DNA from 2 places in the Streptosporangium sp. NPDC020145 genome. Region 1 is predicted to be linked to the other one. Evidence: riboswitches for the same ligand, from Rfam matches in the RefSeq annotation. Region 1 holds a riboswitch; the other holds the start of a gene.
The links. Region 1 has a riboswitch for cyclic di-AMP ahead of ABZ463_RS01115 (CHAP domain-containing protein). Riboswitches for the same ligand answer to the same signal wherever they lie in the genome.

Region 1 (17,225 bases):
GAGCGAAGCGACGGAGTGACGAGGGAAAGCACCGACTCGGGGCGACCAAGCCCCGCGACGCCGCCAGGCGGCGCAAAGAGACACAACCCGCGACGCCGCCAGGCGGAGCAAAAGTCACAGTTTCAGGTAGCGGCGCATGCGGCGTTTGGCGCGGTAGCCGACTCGGAGGACGTTGGGCGGCACCTCCACGCGCAGGCGGGCGCGCCTGCGGGCTGCGGCGTACTGCGGGCCGTCCAGCAGGGAGGTCGCGGGGACGAGGCGTCCCGAGCGGGACTGGCCGACGAGGGCGACCATCTGCGACACCCAGTCGCTCTCACCGTTCGGGTGGAAGTAGTTCGCCCTGCACCAGGCCTCGTCCGGGGTGTGGAAACGGCCCTGAGCCAGGTCGTCCATGGTGCCGAGCAGACCGCTTCCCTCGAAGACCAGGTTGATCATCTCGGCGCTGACGCCGAAGTCGGACAGCACCAGCAGCGGCACGTCCTGGGCGATGGCCTCCAGTGCGGCGGTCGAGCTGACGGTGACGAATCCGGCGGCGTGCGCCAGGTGCTCGTGCATGGCTCCGGCGGCGAACCGCACCGCGCCGGGGCGGACCCGCCCCTCGGTCTCCAGGGCCTGCCACAGACGCTGGTAGTTGTGGCGTTCGTTGTGCGTCTGGCGTTCGTTGTCCAGGGCGCGCAGTTTGACGACCACGTCCAGGTCGGGGCGCCGTCCGGCCAGGTCGGCCAGCGCGAGCAGGATCCGTTCCCTGTCCTCCCTGCGCTTGGGCACCTTGGCCTGGGTGGCGAACACGACGCGGTCGCGGGGCCCCGCCGCGGGGACCTGCCCGCTGTCGCGCAGGAACGGCAGCCGGGTGAGGCCGATCTGTCCTCCGCCGCCGAGTTCCTTGCCGATGGTGGAGAACTCCTCGACCTCCCGCCCGCTGTGCAGGACGAACAGGTCGCATCCGCTGCGGAAGATCCATGCCTTCTCGGTCGCCGGGATGGAGATGCCCGGCAGGCCGGAGACGAAGACGGGCCGGGGCGTGAGACCGGAGAGGACCTCGCTGACCAGCACGTCCACCACGGGCCCTGTGCAGGCGACCAGCACCACGTCGGGCCTGAACCGCTCGGCGGCCCTGCGCAGGGCTCTGGCGGACAGCACCGGCGGGTCACCGGCCGCGCCGGCCACGGCCGCGTGGATCTGGGCCGGTGAGGGCGTGATGGGGGTACGGACCACCGTCAGCTCCGCCGTACAGCCCGAGGGCAGGCCCTCAAGCAGGTAGGCGGCCCACTTCAGGTAGGAATCCGAGTCGGCCACGGCCAGGACCTTCAACCTGTGACTCCAGTGTCGTGATGGGCGAACATCGATAGGTGCGTTCTGAGGGAGGGCGCCGCCTGGGCGGTCCACCACTCGTCGGGGACGTCCACGGTCTCCACGACGACGCCGCGGGCCGACAGCAGGACGCGCAGGGAGGTGACCGCGGTCGAGGGCAGGCTCAGGACCCGCTGCTCGGCCTCCAGTCCGCGCAGCGTCATCTCCGCGGGGGCGCCGCCGTCGTAGACGGTGATCCCGGGCTGCCTGCCGACCCTGGCGAGGTCGCCGGGGTCCTCTCTGCGGTGCGGGAAGTAGGCGACGGGCCCGGTCGAGCCGAGTCCGGCCAGCCAGCCGAAGTAGTGGTCGCGGTGGATGAGGCCGTTGCGGACCAGGGAGGTGCCCAGGACGACGGTGCGTTCCCTCGGCCCCGGTCTGCGCATGGGCTGGGACCTGAGCCAGGCGAAGTCGTGGGTGACCAGTTCGGCCCCCCGTGCGCGTACGGCCCGCGCCAGGTCGTCGGGGACGGGCAGCGCCGTGAAGATCGACAGGCGGCCTGCCCGGGCGGCCGCCCGCAGCCGCATGCCCGCGGCCGAGCCGAGCACCTTCCTGAGCGGTCCCGGGGTGGCTCTGGCCCGGAGCAGGGGCGTCCAGAACCGCCCGGTGAGCAGTTCCAGGAGCCTGATCGTGGCGAGCCCGTCGTCGACGATCACCATCCGGCCGGGCAGGGCGGTGAGCCAGGCCGCCTGGACCTTGCCGGAGAAGGCGTCGCCGACCGCCCAGCTCGTCCCCCTGCGGGGCCTGGGCATCTCGGGCGAGGGCTCGTCGAGTTCGAGCCCGGCTGGTGGGCCGAGTTTGGCGATCTCACGGCGGGTGACGGCCAGCGGGCGCAGCCCGGCCCTGGGCACCACTCGTGCGTGGGCGCCGAGCAGCCCCGCGTGGTGGGCCTCCACGGCGCAGAGCATCTGCAGCGGGGACTCCACCCAGGCAACGGCCGAACCCTGCTCCCGCGCGTGGTCTCGACCGTCCTCCACGCCGGGCGATGACCCGTTCACGACCGCCTCACCGTAACCCGGACGTCTTACGGCGCCGGGAACTACGGGTGAACACACGAATATGCCCTCTTGCGGGTCGTACTCGTGACGATCTACCGTAGTGTACGAAACCGTTTCGTACAGCTGGCCCCGGAGACGCCGATCATGTGGACCGCTGATGACATTCCCGACCTGTCCGGCAGTACGGCACTGGTCACGGGTGCCAGCAGCGGGATAGGGCTGGCGACCGCCCTGCACCTCGCCCGGCGAGGCGCCGAGGTGATCATGACCGCGCGCGACCGGGCCAGGGGGCGGGTGGCGTTGGAGAGGGTCAGGGCGGCGGCCCCGGAGGGACGGGTCGAGCTCAGAGGCCTTGACCTGGCCGATCTCGCCTCGGTGCGGGCGTTCACGGACGACCTTGACCGGCCAATCGACCTCCTCGTCAACAACGCGGGCGTCGCCATGATTCCACGGCGGACGACGGCCGACGGCTTCGAGGCCCAGTTCGGCGTCAACCATCTCGGGCACTTCGCCCTGACCGGGTCGCTACTGCCCCGGCTGCTGGCCGGACAGGGGGCCAGGGTCGTCACGGTCTCCAGTGGCGCGCACGCGATGGGGCGGATCGACTTCGACGACCTGGGGCTGGAGAACGACTACCGCCGCTTCGGCGCCTACTGCAGGTCCAAGCTGGCCAACCTGCTGTTCGCCCTCGAACTACAGCGCCTGGCCGGAGGCAAACTGCTCAGCCTGGCCGTCCATCCCGGGCCGACGGCCACCTCGATCATGCGGCCGGGCGTGTTCACCCGGCCGGTCACCTCCTTCATGCGGCTGGCGCTCAAGGCTCCGGAGAAAGGGGCCCTCCCCTCCCTGTACGCCGCGACCCACCCCGGCGTGACCGGCGGCACGTACGTCGGCCCGGGCCCCAGGGCGCTGACGCCTTCGCCCAGGGCTCTCGACGAAGACCTGGCGCGGCGGCTGTGGATCGTCTCCGAGGAGCTCACGGGCGTACGGTTCGCCGCGCTCACGTCACGTCCCTGACCGGCCCCGGGGCCGGGGGCGACCCCGCCGGGACGGGTAAAGAGACCCCCTCTTGACCCGGTGGAGGAGGGGTCGGCCAAAAGATCTACGTTTACCTGGCACGCGAAGTCCTTGCCCTTGCCCTTCACCGTGCCCGTCGTGTCGCGATCCCCTCTCCCACCGGGGATCGCGTCACCGAAAGGGAGATCGTCTCGGGTCGACGAGGCCCCAGTCTTCCCCCTCGAACGGGGCCCATTCCCAAGCCAAGGCAATGTGTCGGACTTGTAATCGTCTGTCCGGTTCACGTACGTTCAACGAATTCGCGGCGAACGCCCAGACCTTCGCAGGTCAGCGCATTGCCACGACATTGCCCGACCGTGCTCCACCAGGTGGACATCCGCCTGATGGACACGGCCGCCGAATCCGCGAGTCTCGCGGAACCGGGGACCCAGGTCCTTTGGGGTGAATCAGCGCATACGCGCTGTAGGACACTTTCCAGTCCGAACCCGTCAGCTAACCCGGTAGGCGGCATGGAAGCGACGCAAGGAGCAGTACCCCATGGCCAAGCACCGCCTTACCTCCACCCCCAAGACGCACTACCTGGCCCGTGTCATCCTCGGCACCGCCATCGCCCTCAGCGGCGGAGTCGTCGCCGGTGGACCCGCCCTGGCGGACACCCCCGAGCAGACGTCCGCCACCGTCCGGAACGCGAGCGCGGACACCGCCAAGACCAGCCTCCAGACCACGGCCGAGCGCCTGCCCAAGGTGACCGCCCAGCAGGTTCTGAACATCGCCTCCCAGCAGATCGGCGTCAGCGAGAACGCCCAGGGCGGCGGCACCAAGTTCCACTCCTGGTACATGTCCAGTGAGCGCGCCAAGGAGACCACCGCCCGCGATGGCGGCCGCATCCAGGACTACGCCAACGCCCCCTGGTGCGCGATGTTCGTCTCCTGGGTCGGCGAGCAGGCCGGCATCCGCCCCACCATGGGCTGGGACGCCTACACCGTCACCCACGCCAAGTGGTTCAGGGAAAACGGCCACTGGGGCACCACTCCCAAGCCCGGCGCCGTCGTCTACTTCGACTGGAAGGGCGGCAAGGACCTCGACGGGATCGACCACGTCGGCTTCGTGAAGCAGGACAACGGCAACGGCACGATCACCACGATCGAGGGCAACACCGGCAACGGCAAGGTCGAGCAGCGCATCCGTCCGACCTCCCAGGTCGTCGGCTACGGCTACCCGGTCTACAGCGGCTGACCCCATCCCCTCCCTCCGTACGGCCCCCGCCGTACGAGACCCCCATCCGCGGCGGACTCCCCGCCCGCCGCGGCGGTGATCCCCCGAATCCGGAAAGGGCCGTGGCTCCCCGAGCCACGGCCCTTTCGGCGTCCCGTCCCTCCGTCGATATGGGAGCGCTCCCAAAAAGAAGCACATCCATTTTGCGGTCGTTTGAGCCCATAAGTCGCAATGGAAACGGAGGAGGGTAACGGTTGCGTCTCGTCGTATTGACGTCGGCCCACCCGTCGGCCACGCTTCGTGGGAGCGCTCCCAACACGTTGAGGAACCGCCTCGTCGCAGAGCCGCGTCTGTCGGGGACCGGCCCGTGACGACACCTCCCACCGATTCGGGCGAACGACCTGAGAGGGGTCCGGAATGTTGAACCACAGGCGGCGCGGCAGGCTCGCCGCGGTCACGACGGTCACGGCCGCGGCGCTGGCCTTGACCTCGTGCGGTTCCGGCGGGACGGACGGGCCCGCGTCCACGGCGGCCGAACCGGTCGTCGTCACCGTGCACACCTTCGGCGGCGGCGAGAACTTCGGCTACGACAAGGCCGCCCAGGCCTGGAACGCCGCCCACCCCGGCATCCAGATCAGATACCAGAACCTGACCGACCGCTTCGAGGACGTCTACCTGCCCCAGTTGCTCCAGCGGTTGCAGGCGGGCAGCGGCGCGGCCGACGTGGTCGCCCTGGACGAGGGCGCGATGGGCCTGATGAAGGCCCGCCCGCAGTTCTTCACCGACCTCGGGCAGTACGGCCTCGGAGGCCGCAAGGCCGACTTCCCCCCTGCCAAGTGGGACAACGGCGTCAACGCCGAGGGCAAGCTGTTCGCTCTCGGCACCGACATCGGCGGCATGACCATGTGTTACCGCACCGACCTGTTCGAGAAGGCGGGCCTGCCCACGGACCGCGAGGAGGTCGGCAGGCTCTGGCCCGACTGGAAGTCCTTCATGGACGTCGGCAGGAGGTTCCAGGCCGCCAATCCCGGAAAGGACGCGCCGCGCTTCCTGGACGGCCCGAACACCTTCTACAACGTGATCCTCGCCCAGGAGGCGCAGAGGAACGGCGACATCACCTACATCGACACGTCCAACAAGCTCGTCATCGACACCAACCCCGCCGTGAAGACCGCCTTCGACACGGTCAGGAGCTTCAGCGAGGCCGGGCTCACCGCCAAGCTGGCCTCCTTCACCCCGCCCTGGAACGCCGCCATCAAGAAGGGCGGCTTCGCCACGATGGGCTGCCCCGCCTGGATGCTCGGCGTGGTCTCCGGCGCCGCGGGCGAGCCCGGCAAGGGGAAGTGGGACGTCGCGACGGTGCCGGGAGGCGCGGGTAACTGGGGCGGCTCCTACCTGGCCGTGCCCAGGCAGAGCAAGCACCCGAAGGAGGCCGCCGAGGTGGTGAACTACCTCACCGGCAAGGACGGCCAGATCATGGCCTTCCAGGAGGCCGCCGCCTTCCCCAGCTCCCTGCCCGCCCAGCGGGACCCGGCGGTCGGCGACCTGAGGAACCCGTTCTTCAACGACGCGCCGACCGGCCGGATCTTCGGCGCGTCGGTCGAGAACCTGCAGCCGGTCTTCCTGGGTGAGAAGCACGCCCAGGTGAAGACCGCGGTCGAGAAGATCCTTGAGGGCATGGACCAGGGCTCGGTCCCCTACGACCAGGCCTGGCAGAGGTTCCTCGACGCCGGGGTCAAGGCGGCTGGCTGATCCGCTTCCCCCACCGGTCCCGTCGCCCCGGGACCGGTGGGGCCCACAGAGAAACCAGCCAGGAAAGCCCCCCGAAAGGCCGATCGATGACTCCGCACGCCGCAGCCCCGGCCCAGGCCGGGCCCGGTGAGCGCCCGCCCGCCGTACGGAGACGGGACGGCGCGCTGTTCGCCAGGTTCGACCTGTTGGTCACCCCCTATCTCTTTGTCTCGCCGTACTTCGTGTTGTTCGTCCTCTTCGGGGTCTTCCCGCTCGGCTACACCCTGTGGGTCTCGCTGCACGACTGGGAGCTCGCCGGGGACAGGATCTTCGTGGGGGCGGGCAACTACCTGTCCCTGGTCGCCGACGAGGCCTTCTGGAACGCGGTGGTCAACACGCTCGGGATGTTCGTCATCTCGACGGTCCCGCAGCTCGTGCTGGCGCTGCTGCTGGCCAACGCCCTCAACAAGCGCATCCGGGGCAGGCTCGCCCTCCGCATGGGCGTACTGCTGCCGCTGGTGACCTCCGTCGTCGCGGTCGCCATCGTCTTCACCCAGCTCTACGGGCGCGACTACGGCATGGTCAACTGGTTCCTCGGCCTCTTCGGAGTCGACGCGGTCAGCTGGCAGAACGAGAAGTGGTCCGCGTGGATCGCGATCTCCACGATGGTCGACTGGCGCTGGACCGGTTACAACGCGATCATCCTGCTGGCCGCCATGCAGACCATCCCCGGAGACCTGTACGAGGCGGCCTCCCTCGACGGCGCGAGCGCCAGACGGCAGTTCTGGCGGATCACCGTCCCGATGCTGCGCCCGACGATCGTCTTCACCGTGTTCGTCTCGACCATCGGCGGCCTGACGCTGTTCACCGAGCCCGTCATGTTCGACGGCAACCCGACGATGAGCGGCGGGGCGACCGGCCAGTACCAGACGGTGGCGATGTTCGTCGTCAAGGAGGCCTTCCGTGACTTCGACCTCGGGTACGCCTCCGCCGCCGCCTGGCTGCTGTTCGTGCTGATCCTGCTCGGCACGCTCGTCAACCACCTGCTCACCCGCCGCATCGGAGGCGCCGGATGAGCCGCCCAGGGGACGCTGGACCGCTGACGAGGGCCACGCTCGCCCTCGCCGTCGTGATCTCCGCCTTTCCCGTCTACTACATGTTCGTCATGGCCACCCGGACCAACGAGGAGGCGATCGACGTTCCCCCGCCGCTGCTGCCCGGCGGCCACCTGGGGGAGAACATCGCCCGGCTGCTCGCGGCCGAGGACGCCCACTTCCTCACCGGCCTGGTCAACTCGGCCGTCGTCTCGGTCACCGTGACCGTCTCGGTCGTGTTCATCTCCACGCTGGCCGGGTTCGCCTTCGCCAAGCTGCGTTTCCGGGGCGGGCGGGCGCTGCTCGGGCTGATCCTGGTGACGATGATGGTCCCGCTCCAGCAGATGGGCGTGGTCCCGCTGTACGAGCTCATGGTGACCCTCGGCTGGACCGGCCGGCTCAAGGCGGTGATCCTGCCCTTCCTCGTCAACGGGTTCGGGGTCTTCATGATGACCCAGTACGCCTCCCAGGCGGTGCCGGACGAACTGGTCGAGGCCGCCCGCGTCGACGGCGCCTCGACGGCGGGCGTCTACGCCCGGGTGATCCTGCCCGCGCTCAGGCCGGGCATGGCCGTACTGGCGCTGCTTGTCTTCATGCAGACCTGGAACGAGTTCATGTGGCCGTTGATCGTGCTGGACCCGGACAACCCCGTGGTGCAGACCTCGATCGCCGCGCTCAACCAGGCCCACGGCACCGACTACGTCATGTTGTTCACCGGCACGGCGGTCTCGGTCCTGCCTCTTTTCATTGTTTTCGTCGTGTTCGGCCGTCAGATCGTCGGCGGCCTCATGGAAGGTGCGGTCAAGGCGTGACGACGCAGCAGACACAGGATCAGGAGTTGAGGTTCCCGGAGGGCTTCGCCTGGGGGGCGGCGACCTCCGCCTACCAGATCGAGGGCGCGGTCTCCGAGGACGGGCGCGGCAGGTCCATCTGGGACACCTTCGCCCGCCTGCCGGGGCGGGTGGTGAACGGTGAGAACGCCGACGTCGCCGTCGACCACTACCACCGCTACCGCGACGACGTCCGGCTGATGGCCCGGCTCGGCCTGGGCGCCTACCGCTTCTCCGTCTCCTGGCCGCGCGTCCAGCCGGACGGCGTGGGGGCGGTCAACCAGCGGGGGCTCGACTTCTACCGCAGGCTGGTCGACGAACTGCTCGGCCAGGGGATCGACCCGTGGGTGACGCTCTACCACTGGGACCTGCCCCAGGCCCTTGAGGACGCGGGAGGCTGGCCCGCGCGGGACACCGCCCTGCGGTTCGCCGACTACGCGGCGGCCGTACACGACGCGCTCGGCGACCGGGTGCGCAACTGGAGCACGGTCAACGAGCCGTGGTGCGCGGCCTTCCTCGGCTACGCCTCCGGGGAGCACGCCCCAGGGCGGCGGGAACCCGCGCGGGCGGTCCTGGCCGCCCACCACCTGCTGCTCGGCCACGGGCTGGCCATGGCGGCCATGCGCGCCCAGCGGGCCGGCAGCCGGATCGGCGGCTGCGTGAACCTCTACGCCGTCTCTCCGCTGACACGCTCGGCGGCCGACCTGGACGCCGCCCGCCGCATCGACGGCCTGCAGAACCGTCTCTTCCTGGACGCGCTGCTCAGGGGGGAGTATCCGGCGGACGTCCTGGCGGACCTCGGGGAGGCCGCCGAGGGGCTCGCTGAGGGACTCGCCGAGACGGGGGACATGGGGGTCATCTCCGCCCCGATGGACATGCTGCTGATCAACTACTACAGCCGGTTCACCGTCTCCGGGGCCCCAGGGGGCGCGGTCTCGGCCGCGGCGGCGCCGACGGACACCGGCTCTCCCTGGGTGGGCAGCGAGCACGTCTCGTTCGCCGGGAGCGGGCGTCCGGTGACCGGCATGGGCTGGGAGATCGACCACGACGGGCTGCGGGAGGTCCTGCTGCGGGTCGCCGGGGACTACCCCCGGATCCCCCTGGTGGTCTCCGAGAACGGCGCGGCCTTCGACGACGTCGCCGACGCCGGCGGTTTCGTGCGGGACCCGGAGCGCAGGGACTACATCGAGGCCCATCTGCGCGCCTGCCACGCCGCGATCGGGCAGGGGGCGCCGCTCGTCGGCTACTTCGCCTGGTCGCTGCTGGACAACTTCGAGTGGGCCTGGGGGTACGGCAAGCGCTTCGGGCTGGTGCGCGTCGACTACCCGACGCAGCGCAGAGTTCCCAAGGAGAGCGCCCTTTGGTATGCCGAGACAATCAGGCGTGGAGGCCTGACCGGTCCTGCACAATGAAGTCCGGAGAATCTTTCATGGGGGCGAGAAACATGAACGGCGACCGTCGTCCGACCCTTGAGGCGGTCGCGGCCCTGGCCGGAGTCGGGCGCGGCACGGTCTCCCGGGTGATCAACGGTTCGCCGAAGGTGAGCGAGAGGGCTCGCGACGCGGTGCAGCAGGCGATCAGGGAGCTGGGCTACGTCCCGAACCGGGCCGCCCGCACCCTGGTCACCCGGCGCACGGACACCGTCGCGCTGGTCGTCTCCGAGTCGGAACTGCGGGTCTTCGACGAGCCCTACTTCGCCGGGACCATCCGCGGCATCGGCTCGGCGCTCTCGGAGACAGGCCTGCAGCTGATCCTGGCGATGGCCCAGTCCAGGCAGGACCACGACCGTCTTGAGCACTACCTGACGGGCCAGCACGTCGACGGGGTGCTGCTGATCTCGCTGCACGGGGCCGACCCGCTGCCCGGCAGGCTGGAGGAGATGGGCGTGCCGACCGTCATCGGCGGCAAGCCCGTCGGGCTCGACCCCTACTGTTACGTCGACGTGGACAACAGGGCCGGGGCCAGGCAGGCGGTGAAGTACCTCCTGGGCAGGGGCCGCAGGCGGATCGCCACCATCGCGGGCCCGCAGGACATGGGGGTCGGCGTCGACCGGCTCGCGGGCTACCGCGACGCGCTGATCGCCACTGGCGTGCCGGAGATCGTGGCCTACGGCGACTTCAGCGAGGACAGCGGCGCGCGGGCCATGTGCGGGCTCCTGGCCGAGCACCCGGACCTGGACGCGGTCTTCACCGCCTCCGACCCGATGGCGCTGGGCGCGCTGCGGGTGCTGCGGCACGAGGGCAGGGACGTCCCCGGCGACGTGGCGGTGATCGGGTTCGACGACTCCCCCGCCGGGGCCCACTCCTCTCCCCCGCTGACCAGCGTGCACCAGCCGACCGAGGCGATGGGCCGTCAGATGGCCCACCTCCTGGTCGCCCGCATCAACGGTGAGCACCTGGAGCAGCCGGTCGTGATCCTCGACACGCATCTGGTCGAGCGGGCCTCCGCCTGAAAGGACAGTCGTGCCCAGGCAGTTCATCCTTCGCGACGGCGACATGTACGCCGAGATCAGTCAGTTCGCGGCGGCCGTGCGCGTGCTCAGGCACGACGGGCGCGACCTGGTGGCGGACTGGCCGCCGGAGGGGCCCGTCCCCTTCTACAGCGGCACCCTGCTGGCCCCGTGGCCCAACCGGGTCGGCGGGGCGCGCTACACCTTCGGCGGCGTGACCCACCGCCTCACCGCGAACGAGGAGTCCCGGGGCAACGCCCTGCACGGGCTGGTCGCCGACGTCAGGTGGTCACCGGTCGAGATCGGCCCCGCCCACGTACGGCTGGCGCACACCGTGACCCCGGTGCCCGGTTACCCGTTCACCCTGGCCCTGCGGGTGCTCCACCATCTGACCTCCGGCGGCCTGACCACCACGCTGACCGCGGAGAACACCGGTGAGCACGCCGCGCCGTACGGCTGCGCGCCGCATCCCTGGCTGCTGGCGGGCGAGGACGCCGGGGAGTACGAGCTGCTGGTGCCCGCGGACAGGGTGCTGCTGCCCGACGAGCGGATGCTGCCCGCCTCCCTTGAGGACGTCTCCGGCACGCCGTACGACTTCAGGGAGCCCAGACGGCTCGGCGGCACGGTCGTCGACCACACCTTCACCGGTCTGAGGCCCGGGGCGGACGGCCTGACCAGGGTGCGGGTACGCGGCCCGGAGGGCGGGGTCGAGGTGAGCTGGCGGGCCTCGGTCCTGCCGTGGGCGCAGGTGTGCGGCGGCACCGGGTCCGGCTATCGGGGGCTGGCGGTCGAGCCGATGACCTGCCCGCCGGACGCCTTCAACTCGGGCACCGACCTGATCGTGCTCCAGCCGGGCGAGACGACCGAGACCTCCTGGACGATCTCCCCGCTCTGAGGCCTCTTCCCCACCCTTGATCTGACGCGTGCCGTACCGGACTCCGGGGGACGGTTTCCTTGGCGACCCCGTTGTGCGACAATTTCATTGGGTGATGAATTATGACTCGGAACACGTGTGTGATCGCGGGGGGCGGTCCCGCCGGGGCCGTACTCGCGCTGTTGCTGGCCAGAGCCGGCGTCCGGGTGACGCTGCTGGAGAAGCACTCCGACTTCCTGCGTGACTTCAGGGGCGACACCATCCACCCCTCGACTCTGCAGGTCCTGCACGAGATCGGCCTGGCCGAGGAGTTCCTGCGGCTGCCGCACCACAAGGCGTACGGCATGGCCGTGCACACCGACGAGGGGACGGTTCCGGTCGCCGACCTGTCCAAACTGGGAGGCGAGTATGGCTACATCGCCTTCGTCCCGCAGTGGGACTTCCTCAACCTGGTGACCACCGCCGCCGCGCGTTACCCCACCTTCCGTCTCCTCATGAACGCCGAGGTGCACGGCGTGATCCGGGAGGGGAACGCGGTGCGCGGGGTCCGCTACCGCGACCCCGACGGCGAGCACGAGCTTAGAGCCACACTGACCGTAGCCGCCGACGGACGCCACTCCGACGTACGGCGTGCCGCCGGGCTCGTCCCGATCGAACACGGCGCGCCGATGGACGTGGTGTGGTTCCGGCTGCCGCGCGAGGAGAGCGACCCGGACGAGACGTTCCTGCGCCTGTCCTCGGGCCGGATCATGGTGGTGATCGACCGGGGAACCTACTGGCAGCTGGCCTACGCCATCCCCAAGGGCGGCTTCGAGGAGTTGCGGGCGGCCGGGATCGAGACGCTGCGGGAACAGGTGACGAACCTGCTGCCGTTCCTGGCGGGCCGTACCGGGCTGCTGACCGGCTTCGACGACGTCAGCGTGCTCTCGGTCGCGCTCAACCGGCTGCGCCGCTGGCACCGGCCAGGCCTGCTCGTCATCGGGGACGCCGCGCACGCCATGTCGCCGGTCTTCGGCGTCGGCATCAACCTGGCCGTGCAGGACGCCGTCGCCACGGCCAACCTGCTGGCCGGGCCGCTGGCCTCCGGCGCGGAGATCCCCGAGTCGCTGCTGGCCAGGATCCAGCGCCGCCGTACGGTGCCGACCGTGGTGACCCAGTTCGCCCAGCGGGTGGTGCAGGACCGGCTGATCCGGCCGGCCCTGGACGGGCGGGACGCCCCGGAGCTGCTGCCACGCGACCTGTCCCACCTTCCGGTGGTCGGCGCCCTGACCCGCCGGTTCATCGGCCTCGGTGTCCTTCCCGAACACGTCAAGAGCCCCTCGTGAGCCCGCAACGGATCTCCGCCGAGCCCACGGCCCCCTACCGACAGGCACCGCGACGTCTTCCACAGTGACAAAGAGGTTCTCAATCTGTGGACGTTGAGGTGGGTTCGCCCACGAGGTTGCAATAGCCTGGTATGTCGTGAGCAACTACCTCGATTCCTGGCGGGAGCTTCCCGCGGCGCAGCAGCCCGAGTGGCCCGACCGCGGCGAGCTGGACAAGGTCGTCGCCGAACTCTCCGCACTTCCCCCGCTCGTCTTTGCGGGGGAATGCGACAACCTCAAGGCCGAACTCGCGGCGGTGACGCGAGGCGAGGCCTTCGTGCTGCAGGGCGGTGACTGCGCCGAGACCTTCGCCGGCGCCACCGCCGACACCGTCCGCAACAAGCTGAAGACGCTGCTGCAGATGGCGATCGTGCTCACCTACGCGGGGAGGGTCCCCGTGGTGAAGATCGGCCGGATAGCGGGGCAGTTCGCCAAGCCCCGTTCAAAGGGAACCGAGGTGCGCGGCGGCGTCGAGCTGCCCGCCTACCGGGGCGACATGGTCAACGGTCTCGACTTCACCCCTGAGTCGCGTCTGCCGGACCCGGGACGGCTGCTGCGCGCCTACCACTCCTCCGCGGTGACGCTGAACCTGATCCGCGCCTTCACCAAGGGCGGCTACGCCGACCTGCGGCAGGTGCACGCCTGGAACCAGGATTTCGTCAGCGAGTCCCCCGCGGGCAAGCGCTACGAGCGGCTGGCCGGGGAGATCGACCAGGCGCTGGCGTTCATGCACGCCTGCGGTGCCGACCCGGCGGAGTTCCACGGCGTGGAGTTCTACTCCTCGCACGAGGCACTCATCCTCGACTACGACAGGGCGCTGACCAGGATCGACTCCAGGACCGGCCAGCCGTACGACGTGTCGGCGCACATGGTCTGGATCGGCGAGCGCACCCGCCAGCTCGACAGCGCTCACGTGGAGTTCTTCTCCCGCATCCGCAACCCGATCGGCGTGAAGCTGGGCCCGACCACGACGGCCGAGGAGGCCCTGGCGCTGGTCGAGAAGCTGAACCCCGACAACGAGCCCGGCCGCCTGACCTTCATCACCAGGATGGGCGCCTCCAAGATCCGCGAGCACCTGCCCGCGCTGGTGGAGAAGGTCACCGCGAACGGCGCCCAGGTCGCCTGGATCTGTGACCCGATGCACGGCAACACCTTCGAGGCCCCCAGCGGTCACAAGACCCGGAGCCTGGACGACGTGCTGAACGAGGTCGCGGGTTTCTTCGAGGTGCACCGGGACCTCGGCACCCACCCGGGCGGCATCCACATCGAGTTCACCGGCGACGACGTCACCGAGTGCGTGGGCGGCGCCGACGAGGTCGCGGAGGGCGACCTGGCGCTGCGCTACGAGACGGCCTGCGACCCCCGCCTCAACCGGAGCCAGTCGCTCGACATGGCCTTCCGGGTCGCGGAGCTCTACCGCTCCTCCTGAGCCCTGAGCTGCGGTTCGCCGCGAGACACACGAGGGTCCCACGCCTGTGGTGCGGGACCCTTCGTCGTTTCGGGGTCAGTCCTTCTGCGCGCGGAGCTCGTTGGCCAGCTCGGCGCGGATCGCGTCCATGTCGAGCGCCCGGACCTGACCGATGAGGTCCTCAAGGGCGGGCGCGGGCAGCACCCCGGGCTGAGCGAAGACGACAATGCCGTCCCGGATGGCCATGACCGTGGGGATCGAGGTGATCTCGAAGCCCTGCGCGAGCCCCTGCTCGGCCTCGGTGTCGATCTTCCCGAACTTGATGTCGCCGTGCTTCTCCGAGGACTTCTCGAAAATCGGCCCGAACGTGCGGCACGGCGCGCACCAGGACGCCCAGAAGTCCAGCAGGACGATCCCCTCGTCGGCGATTTCGTTGAAGTTCTTCTCGGTTACCTCAATGGTCGCCACCTGTGGCTCCTCTTGTCGTCACGTCTTGTATGGCTCGCATAACCACTTCCCTCCCCCGGACATTCCATCCCGGCGACCACTCCGGCGACGCCCGGACCACCCCCGTTCAAGGGTGCCGATCCGAACGCCGCCGTACCGGATACGAGGGATCCCCCGCCTCAGGTGTGAAGGGTTTCGGGTTGTGCTTCACCGGTCCTCAGTGTGAGGAGTGTCCGGCTTGGGCGCGTCGGTGTCTGGACTGAGGAGTGAGGGAGCGGAGCGGACGAACGACGAGGGAAGACACCGACTCGGAGCGCCCAAGCCCCGCGACGCCGCCAGGCGGCGCAAGGAGACACAGCCAGGCGGCGCAAGGAGACACAGCCAGGCGGCGCAAAGAATCACAACATCAGCCCGACCACCAAAGGATCATGGTCCGAGGACCGGAACGCGTCAGGCCGGTAGAGCCGAGGCGGGTTGTACTCGGTGTTGTAGTCGAGGATGCGGCTCTCGTCGGCGTTGACGTGCCAGATGGTCGTGCCGGTCACCTTCCTGAGCAGGCCCCGGCCCGCCAGGGCGTGGTCGAGTTCTCCGCTGCGACCCTCGAAGAGGTAGCTGTAGCGCAGCGGCGCGGGGACGAACCGCTTGCTGAGGCTGGTCAGCCCGCCCGCCTCCAGCGTGTCGATCGGGTCCTCCTCGCCGTAGGCGTTGAGGTCGCCGAGCACCAGCGCGTTGGGCAGCCTGAGGCTCTCGACGAGGGCCAGTGTCGCCTTGGCCTGGCGGACGCGTTCGCCGTTGTAGCAGCCCTGGCCGTCGCCCAGGTCGGCGTCGGGACCGGTGGCGGCCGCGTCGCAGCCCTTCGACTTGAAGTGGTTGACGACCATCGTGAACGGCTGGCCGCCCCGGACCCGGCGGAAGGTCTGGATCAGCGGAGGCCGCCTGAAGACGGGGTCGGCCGAGGAGCGGGCCGGGCCGACGGGCTTGAGCGTGGCGGGCTTGTAGATCACCGCGACGTGGATCAGGTCGGTGCCCGGGTTGGGGTGGGTCAGCGCGGCGTAGGTGCCCGCGCCCACTTCGGCGTTGAGCGCGTCGACCAGTGCCTGGACGGCGGTCTGGCCGTTGTTCTGGACCTCCATGAGGCCGACCGCGTCGGCGTTCAGGCCCTTGAGCGTGGCGACCAGCTTGGTCAGCTGCCGCTGCTGTTCCTCGGTGGTGTCCGCACCGCGTGAACCCAGGGTGGTGAACCAGTTGAGGGTGTTGAGACTGGCCACCCTGACGTTGCCGAACACCGGCGGCGGCGCGGGCAGGCGGGGGTTGGTCCGCAGGAAGGTGACCGGTTTGGTCGGCTGGAGGCGGTAGACGCCGAAGCCGTACCCCAGGACGCCGGTGGCGCCGAGCGTGGTGTCGCCGAGGCGGACGACGCGCGGGTCGGTGTAGGGGATGGTCTGCGGGTTCTCCCTGGTCGAGCCGTCGTCGAGGAGCAGGCTGCGGCGCCGGTCGGCGGCCTCGTCCACGCCGGTCCTGTCGGTGGCCTGGAACAGGCGTCCTCCCGAGGAGAGGGTGAGTTCGCCGAAACGGCCCAGGTTGTAGTGGTCGGTGACGGTCAGCGGCCCGGTGACGGTGACGAGCATGCTCTCGACGGGTTCGAGGGTCGAGCCCTCGGCGCGCGGCAGGCTCAGCCTGGCCGGGGTGACGGTGCCGGTTCCGCAGACGTCGACGGCGGTGACCGGTGAGAGCTCGGTCCAGCCGTTGTACTCCACGACCTTGCCGGTGACCAGCACCCGGTCGCCGGCCTTGACGTCCTTGAACGTGTCACGGGCGTAGGCGAACAGGCCTTCCGAGGTGGCGGGGTCGGCGTCGGGGGTGGGGTCCTGCAGGAAGAACCCGCCGAGCTGGTCGGCCCGCTGGAAGTCGCCGGTCACCACGCCCTGGACGCGTACGGTCCGGCCCGCCAGCGGGCTGGTGTCCCCGCTGCCCTGTACCTGGGCGATCGGGTGGGTCGCGGGCGTCTGGCACGGCTCCCCGGTCGGCGTGACCGTGGGACTGGCTGTGGGACTGGCCGTGGGGGTGGGAGTCGGCGTGGGGGTGGGGGTGGGCTCCGGGGTGCCGCACGGCGCGGCGGCCGTGGTCCCGTTGCGCGGCGCGGGGGACGCGCTCACCAGGTCGGTGCCGTTGACGTCGGTGTCGGCGCAGCCGTGGCCGGCACGCAGGGCCGCGGTGGTCGTGGACAGGGCGGGGGCCGGAGCGCCCTCGGCGTAGTCGGCGGTGCCGTACCCGACGAGATCGGCGATGAGGGCGCTCTGCTCGGGTGAGCAGGGGGTCGAGCCGCCGTTGCAGGCCAGTCCCTGCGCGGAGCGGGCCAGGACGACCTTGCCCGAGGTCGCGCTCATGTTGGCCGTCCCGGTCGTGTCCGGGGCGGGCAGCGGGGCGCCCGCGCCTCCCCCGGCGAGCTTG
Region 2 (3,977 bases), on a different contig from region 1:
CTTCGAGGACGCCCGTGAAACCGCGGACGCCGAAGCGGACCAGAAGGAGGGTGCCGGTGGAAATCCGCGACGAGGTACGCCAGGAGATGACCCGGCTACGTGAGCGGACACCCGATGTGGACGGAAGCGTCGTGTGCGGCGCGGACGGCCTGACGATAGCCAGTGACCTGGACGGCGGTTTCGCCGAGCAGACCGGCGCCCTCTCCTCGGCGCTGCTGGCCCTCAGCCGCCGGATGGCGGACATGACGGGCAGGGGAACCTTCGAGGAGACGCTGGTCTCCGCGGCCGGCGGCTACGCGCTCCTCTACACCGCGGGCCCGAAGATCGTCCTCACGATCCTCGCCCGCCCGGGGTCCAACCTCGGATTGCTGCGGCTTGAGGGACGCAGGACGGCGGAGAACCTGGCCGCCATCACCTCCCGCACTCGGACGCCCCGGTGACCGGAGCGGCGAGGACGACCGCGAGGGACCACGCGACGCCGAGGAGAGACCGAGGGTCCGGCCCGCGGGCCGTACGGCACGGCCGGTGAACGCGGAACGAGGGCGGGCACCTGTGCGGGGTGCCCGCCCTCGTCCTTCCTGAGGGGGTCTCGGACTCCGAGGGGGATCGGAGGAGGGGTCCCGGGAGAGGAGCGGGACCTTCGGGGATCTCAGGAAGCGGGGATCCGAAGGGGGTCGGGGGTCTTCGGGGTTGGGGGATATTTCGCGATGAGGGGTTACGGCCGCGGCGCGTCGGCCAGGGCGGTCTGCGGCGGCGTGGCCGGGTTGTGGTCCATGAGCTTCCAGGCTCCGCTGGAGAAGGCCACGGGGTAGTTCTTCTTGCCGACGCCGTCGCCCCACTTGGTGATGACGTACTCGACCTTGATGTGCCCCTGGCCGTCGACACCGTCCACGCCCAGCGTGTCGGAGTTGAAGCTGCCACCGGTCAGGTCGGCGAAGGTCTTGGCGTCGAGGTCGATCATGACGCCGCTGCTCGACGGCACGCCGGGGCCGCGGTCGCCGACGAAGAACTTGGCCTTCTTGCCGTTGTAGAGGACGTAGCCCTCGGTGAACAGCGGCCAGCTCGGGCTGGCGATCATGCCCTTCTGCATGGGCTTGCCGCTCGCGGGCAGACCGGTGTCACCGGCGCGGCCGGAGGAGTCGTCCCAGAAGTAGGAGGCCTTGGTCGAGCCCTTGAGCAGGACGGGCTCAGCGGCGGCCGGGGCGGTGGCGGTGGTTCCGGTGCCGGTGTCGGCTGCGGCGGGCAGCGCGGAGACGACACCCGCGGAGGTCAGGACGCTCGCGCTCAGAAGGGTGGCGGCGAGCAGACGATGGCGCAGGGCAGCGGAGAAACGCATGAAGACAGGGCTCTTTCACGAGGGAACAGGACAGCCGCTCGTGCCGGGCCGAAGACGTTCGGCGATCAGTGGGGCACGGGGCGTGAGCGCTCACAGGGAAGAGAGGCCGCACCAGGAAACAGGCGGGCGTACACGGAGCGCGGTGCGGGGCGGGGGTGCCGCGGTCAGGCGCGGCGGAAGTCTCAGTCGATCCGCGCGAAGGCGGTGCGTGCCGGTGGGTAGGCGACGACGTGATCCATGAGGGGATCTCCTCTCCATCTCGTCTACCGGGTTAGCTGACGGGTTCGGGCGGTGGAGTTGCCCTACCGCCGCGTTGTCGCGGCGGATTCACCCCAAAAGGTGGGTCCCCGGCTCCCGTCGCCCTCGGGAGGCTTCGGGATTCGACGTCGACCGACCGCTCCTTCTCGTGAGGGGCAAGTCACCGGTCGAGAACAACTAGGACACTACCCACCACAAACGGACAAAGCAAAGCAAAAGCCATGAAAACCCCAGAAGATCTACCTTCAACCCCCAAGAAAGGGACATTGGCCAGGTCTTGACCCCACTCCGCCCATGGCGTTAAGTTCAGTGAAACTGTTAGGAAACTTACCTAATAATTAACCCGTAATCATGGGCCTGACCTGCACGTTCTCCGCCCTTATACCCCCCAGGAGAAGCCCTTCATGAACAATCGGAAGCTTGGTGCGATCGCCGTCGCGGCGGCCGTACCCGTCCTGCTCTCGACGGTCATGGCCGGTTCGGCGTCCGCCCATGGATCGATGGGAACACCCGTCAGCCGGGTCTACGCCTGCTATCTGGAGAACCCGGAGTCGCCCGACACCCCGGCCTGCAAGGCCGCCGTCGGCAAATGGGACACCCAGCCGCTCTACGACTGGGACGAGTTGAACATCGGCACCGCCAACGGAAAGCACAGGGAGATCATCCCTGACGGGCAGCTGTGCAGCGCCGGACGCGCCAAGTACCGGGCCTACGACGCGGCCCGCACCGACTGGCCCTCCACGGCCATGCCGACCGGCGGCGGCGCCTACACCTTCCGCTACCCCTACACCGCCGACCACCCCGGCACCTTCGAGATCTACATCACGAAGGACGGCTTCGACCCGCTCCAGCCGCTGAAGTGGTCGGACCTGGACTCCACCCTGCTGGCGAAGGTCAGGAACCCGTCCAAGGTCAACGGCGAGTACGTCATCCAGGGCCAGCTGCCCCCGAAGACCGGCCGCCACATCATCTACTCGATCTGGCAGCGCTCGGACAGCGCCGAGGCGTTCTACACCTGCTCCGACGTGACCTTCGGCAACGTGTCGACCCCATCCCCGACCCCGACCGCCACGGCGACCGCGACGGCGACGCCCACGGTGACGCCGACGCTCACCCCGACCCCCACCCCGACCGTCTCCCCCTCCTCGACGCCCACGCTGACGACGACCGCGACGCCGCCCGCGCAGCCCTGGGCCGCCGGTGTCTCCTACTACGCCGGGAGCGTGGTGACCTACGGCGGCTCCGCCTACCGGTGCCTGCAGGCGCACACCTCCCTGCCCGGCTGGGAGCCCGCCAACGTCCCCGCGCTCTGGCAGCGCGTGTGACCCGGTACCCGCCGTACGGGCCGTGAGGCCGTAGGGCACGCGAGCCCCTCCCATCGGCTCCCGGGCGCGGGGCCGGTGGGAGGCTCGTTCTTCCGGACATCACGGGCGAACCCGGTAGCGTGAGCGCGTGTCACTGACCCTCGGCTGTTGCCTGGCCGCGCTGGTGACCGTCGCGGCGCTCTACGCGCTGGCCCTGTACGGCACGGCGGGAACCGCGGCGGCCGGGGCCGTCGCCGTCACCCTCGTGGTGGCGATCACGATCGGCGTCGTGAACGGAAGCCTCAGGGACGCCGCCGGCTTCGGCACGCTCGCCGCGGGCGCCGCCGCCGTCGTGTGGTCCCTCGGCCGCTCCCACCGGCGGCGCAGGACGGGCCGGGCCTCGCTCGCCGCCTACCGCGCCGCCTCGGCCGCCATCCCCAGACTCGCCGCGACCACCGAGCGCGACCGGCTGGCCGCCGAACTCCACGACGTGGCCGCGCACCGGCTGACCGGCATCGCGGTCGCCTCGGCCGCGGCCCTGCGGCTCGCCGACCCCGTCATGACCGCGGAGGCGACCGCCCACGCCGCCGAGGCGGGCCGTCTGGCCGTCGCCGAACTCGACCGCCTGGCCCGCATCGACCGGCGCGGCGGCGAGACGACGCTGGCCGACGTCGACGCCCTGGCGGGCCATCACCCCGGGGCCGACTACCGGCGCACGGCCGCCTCCGCGCCACCCGGGACCGCGGCGCTCGCCCTGCGCATCGTCAGGGAGAGCCTGACAAACGCGATGCGTTACGCCACCGGCGCCGCCGTACGCGTCCGGGTCGAGGAGAACGCGGGACACCTGGTGGTCACGGTCACCGACGGGGGCGGTCCCGCCGCCGGAGGGCTCGGCACCGGAACCGGCCTGGCCTCCCTCGGCAGGGCCGTACGCGCCGTGGGAGGGACGCTGAGCGCGGGCCCCGAGGGGGCCGGATGGGCCGTCAGAGCGGCGCTCCCGCTGCCCTCCCCGGCCACGGGGCCTGCTGCGCCCACCGCGCCCACCGCGTCTTCTACGTCCCCTGAGCCCCCGCGGCCCC

Region 2: it holds a riboswitch for cyclic di-AMP, as region 1 does, so the genes downstream of both, ABZ463_RS06775 (hypothetical protein) here and ABZ463_RS01115 (CHAP domain-containing protein) in region 1, are expected to answer to the same signal.

What each region holds. Positions count from the first base shown of each region.
Region 1 covers NZ_JBEXZT010000001.1:249,669-266,893, reverse strand. The annotation lists gene ABZ463_RS01130 (DUF6716 putative glycosyltransferase) at 115-1,296, opposite strand; gene ABZ463_RS01125 (hypothetical protein) at 1,308-2,345, opposite strand; gene ABZ463_RS01120 (oxidoreductase) at 2,490-3,362, shown strand; cyclic di-AMP (ydaO/yuaA leader) riboswitch at 3,747-3,884, shown strand; gene ABZ463_RS01115 (CHAP domain-containing protein) at 3,900-4,598, shown strand; gene ABZ463_RS01110 (ABC transporter substrate-binding protein) at 4,995-6,329, shown strand; gene ABZ463_RS01105 (sugar ABC transporter permease) at 6,416-7,384, shown strand; gene ABZ463_RS01100 (carbohydrate ABC transporter permease) at 7,381-8,214, shown strand; gene ABZ463_RS01095 (GH1 family beta-glucosidase) at 8,211-9,644, shown strand; gene ABZ463_RS01090 (LacI family DNA-binding transcriptional regulator) at 9,677-10,684, shown strand; gene ABZ463_RS01085 (aldose 1-epimerase family protein) at 10,695-11,576, shown strand; gene ABZ463_RS01080 (FAD-dependent oxidoreductase) at 11,678-12,880, shown strand; gene ABZ463_RS01075 (class II 3-deoxy-7-phosphoheptulonate synthase) at 13,017-14,348, shown strand; gene ABZ463_RS01070 (thioredoxin domain-containing protein) at 14,424-14,795, opposite strand; gene ABZ463_RS01065 (ExeM/NucH family extracellular endonuclease) at 15,173-17,225, opposite strand, start outside.
Region 2 covers NZ_JBEXZT010000003.1:279,887-283,863, forward strand. The annotation lists gene ABZ463_RS06770 (roadblock/LC7 domain-containing protein) at 57-440, shown strand; gene ABZ463_RS06775 (hypothetical protein) at 716-1,336, opposite strand; cyclic di-AMP (ydaO/yuaA leader) riboswitch at 1,582-1,732, opposite strand; gene ABZ463_RS06780 (lytic polysaccharide monooxygenase) at 1,999-2,919, shown strand; gene ABZ463_RS06785 (ATP-binding protein) at 3,047-3,977, shown strand, end outside.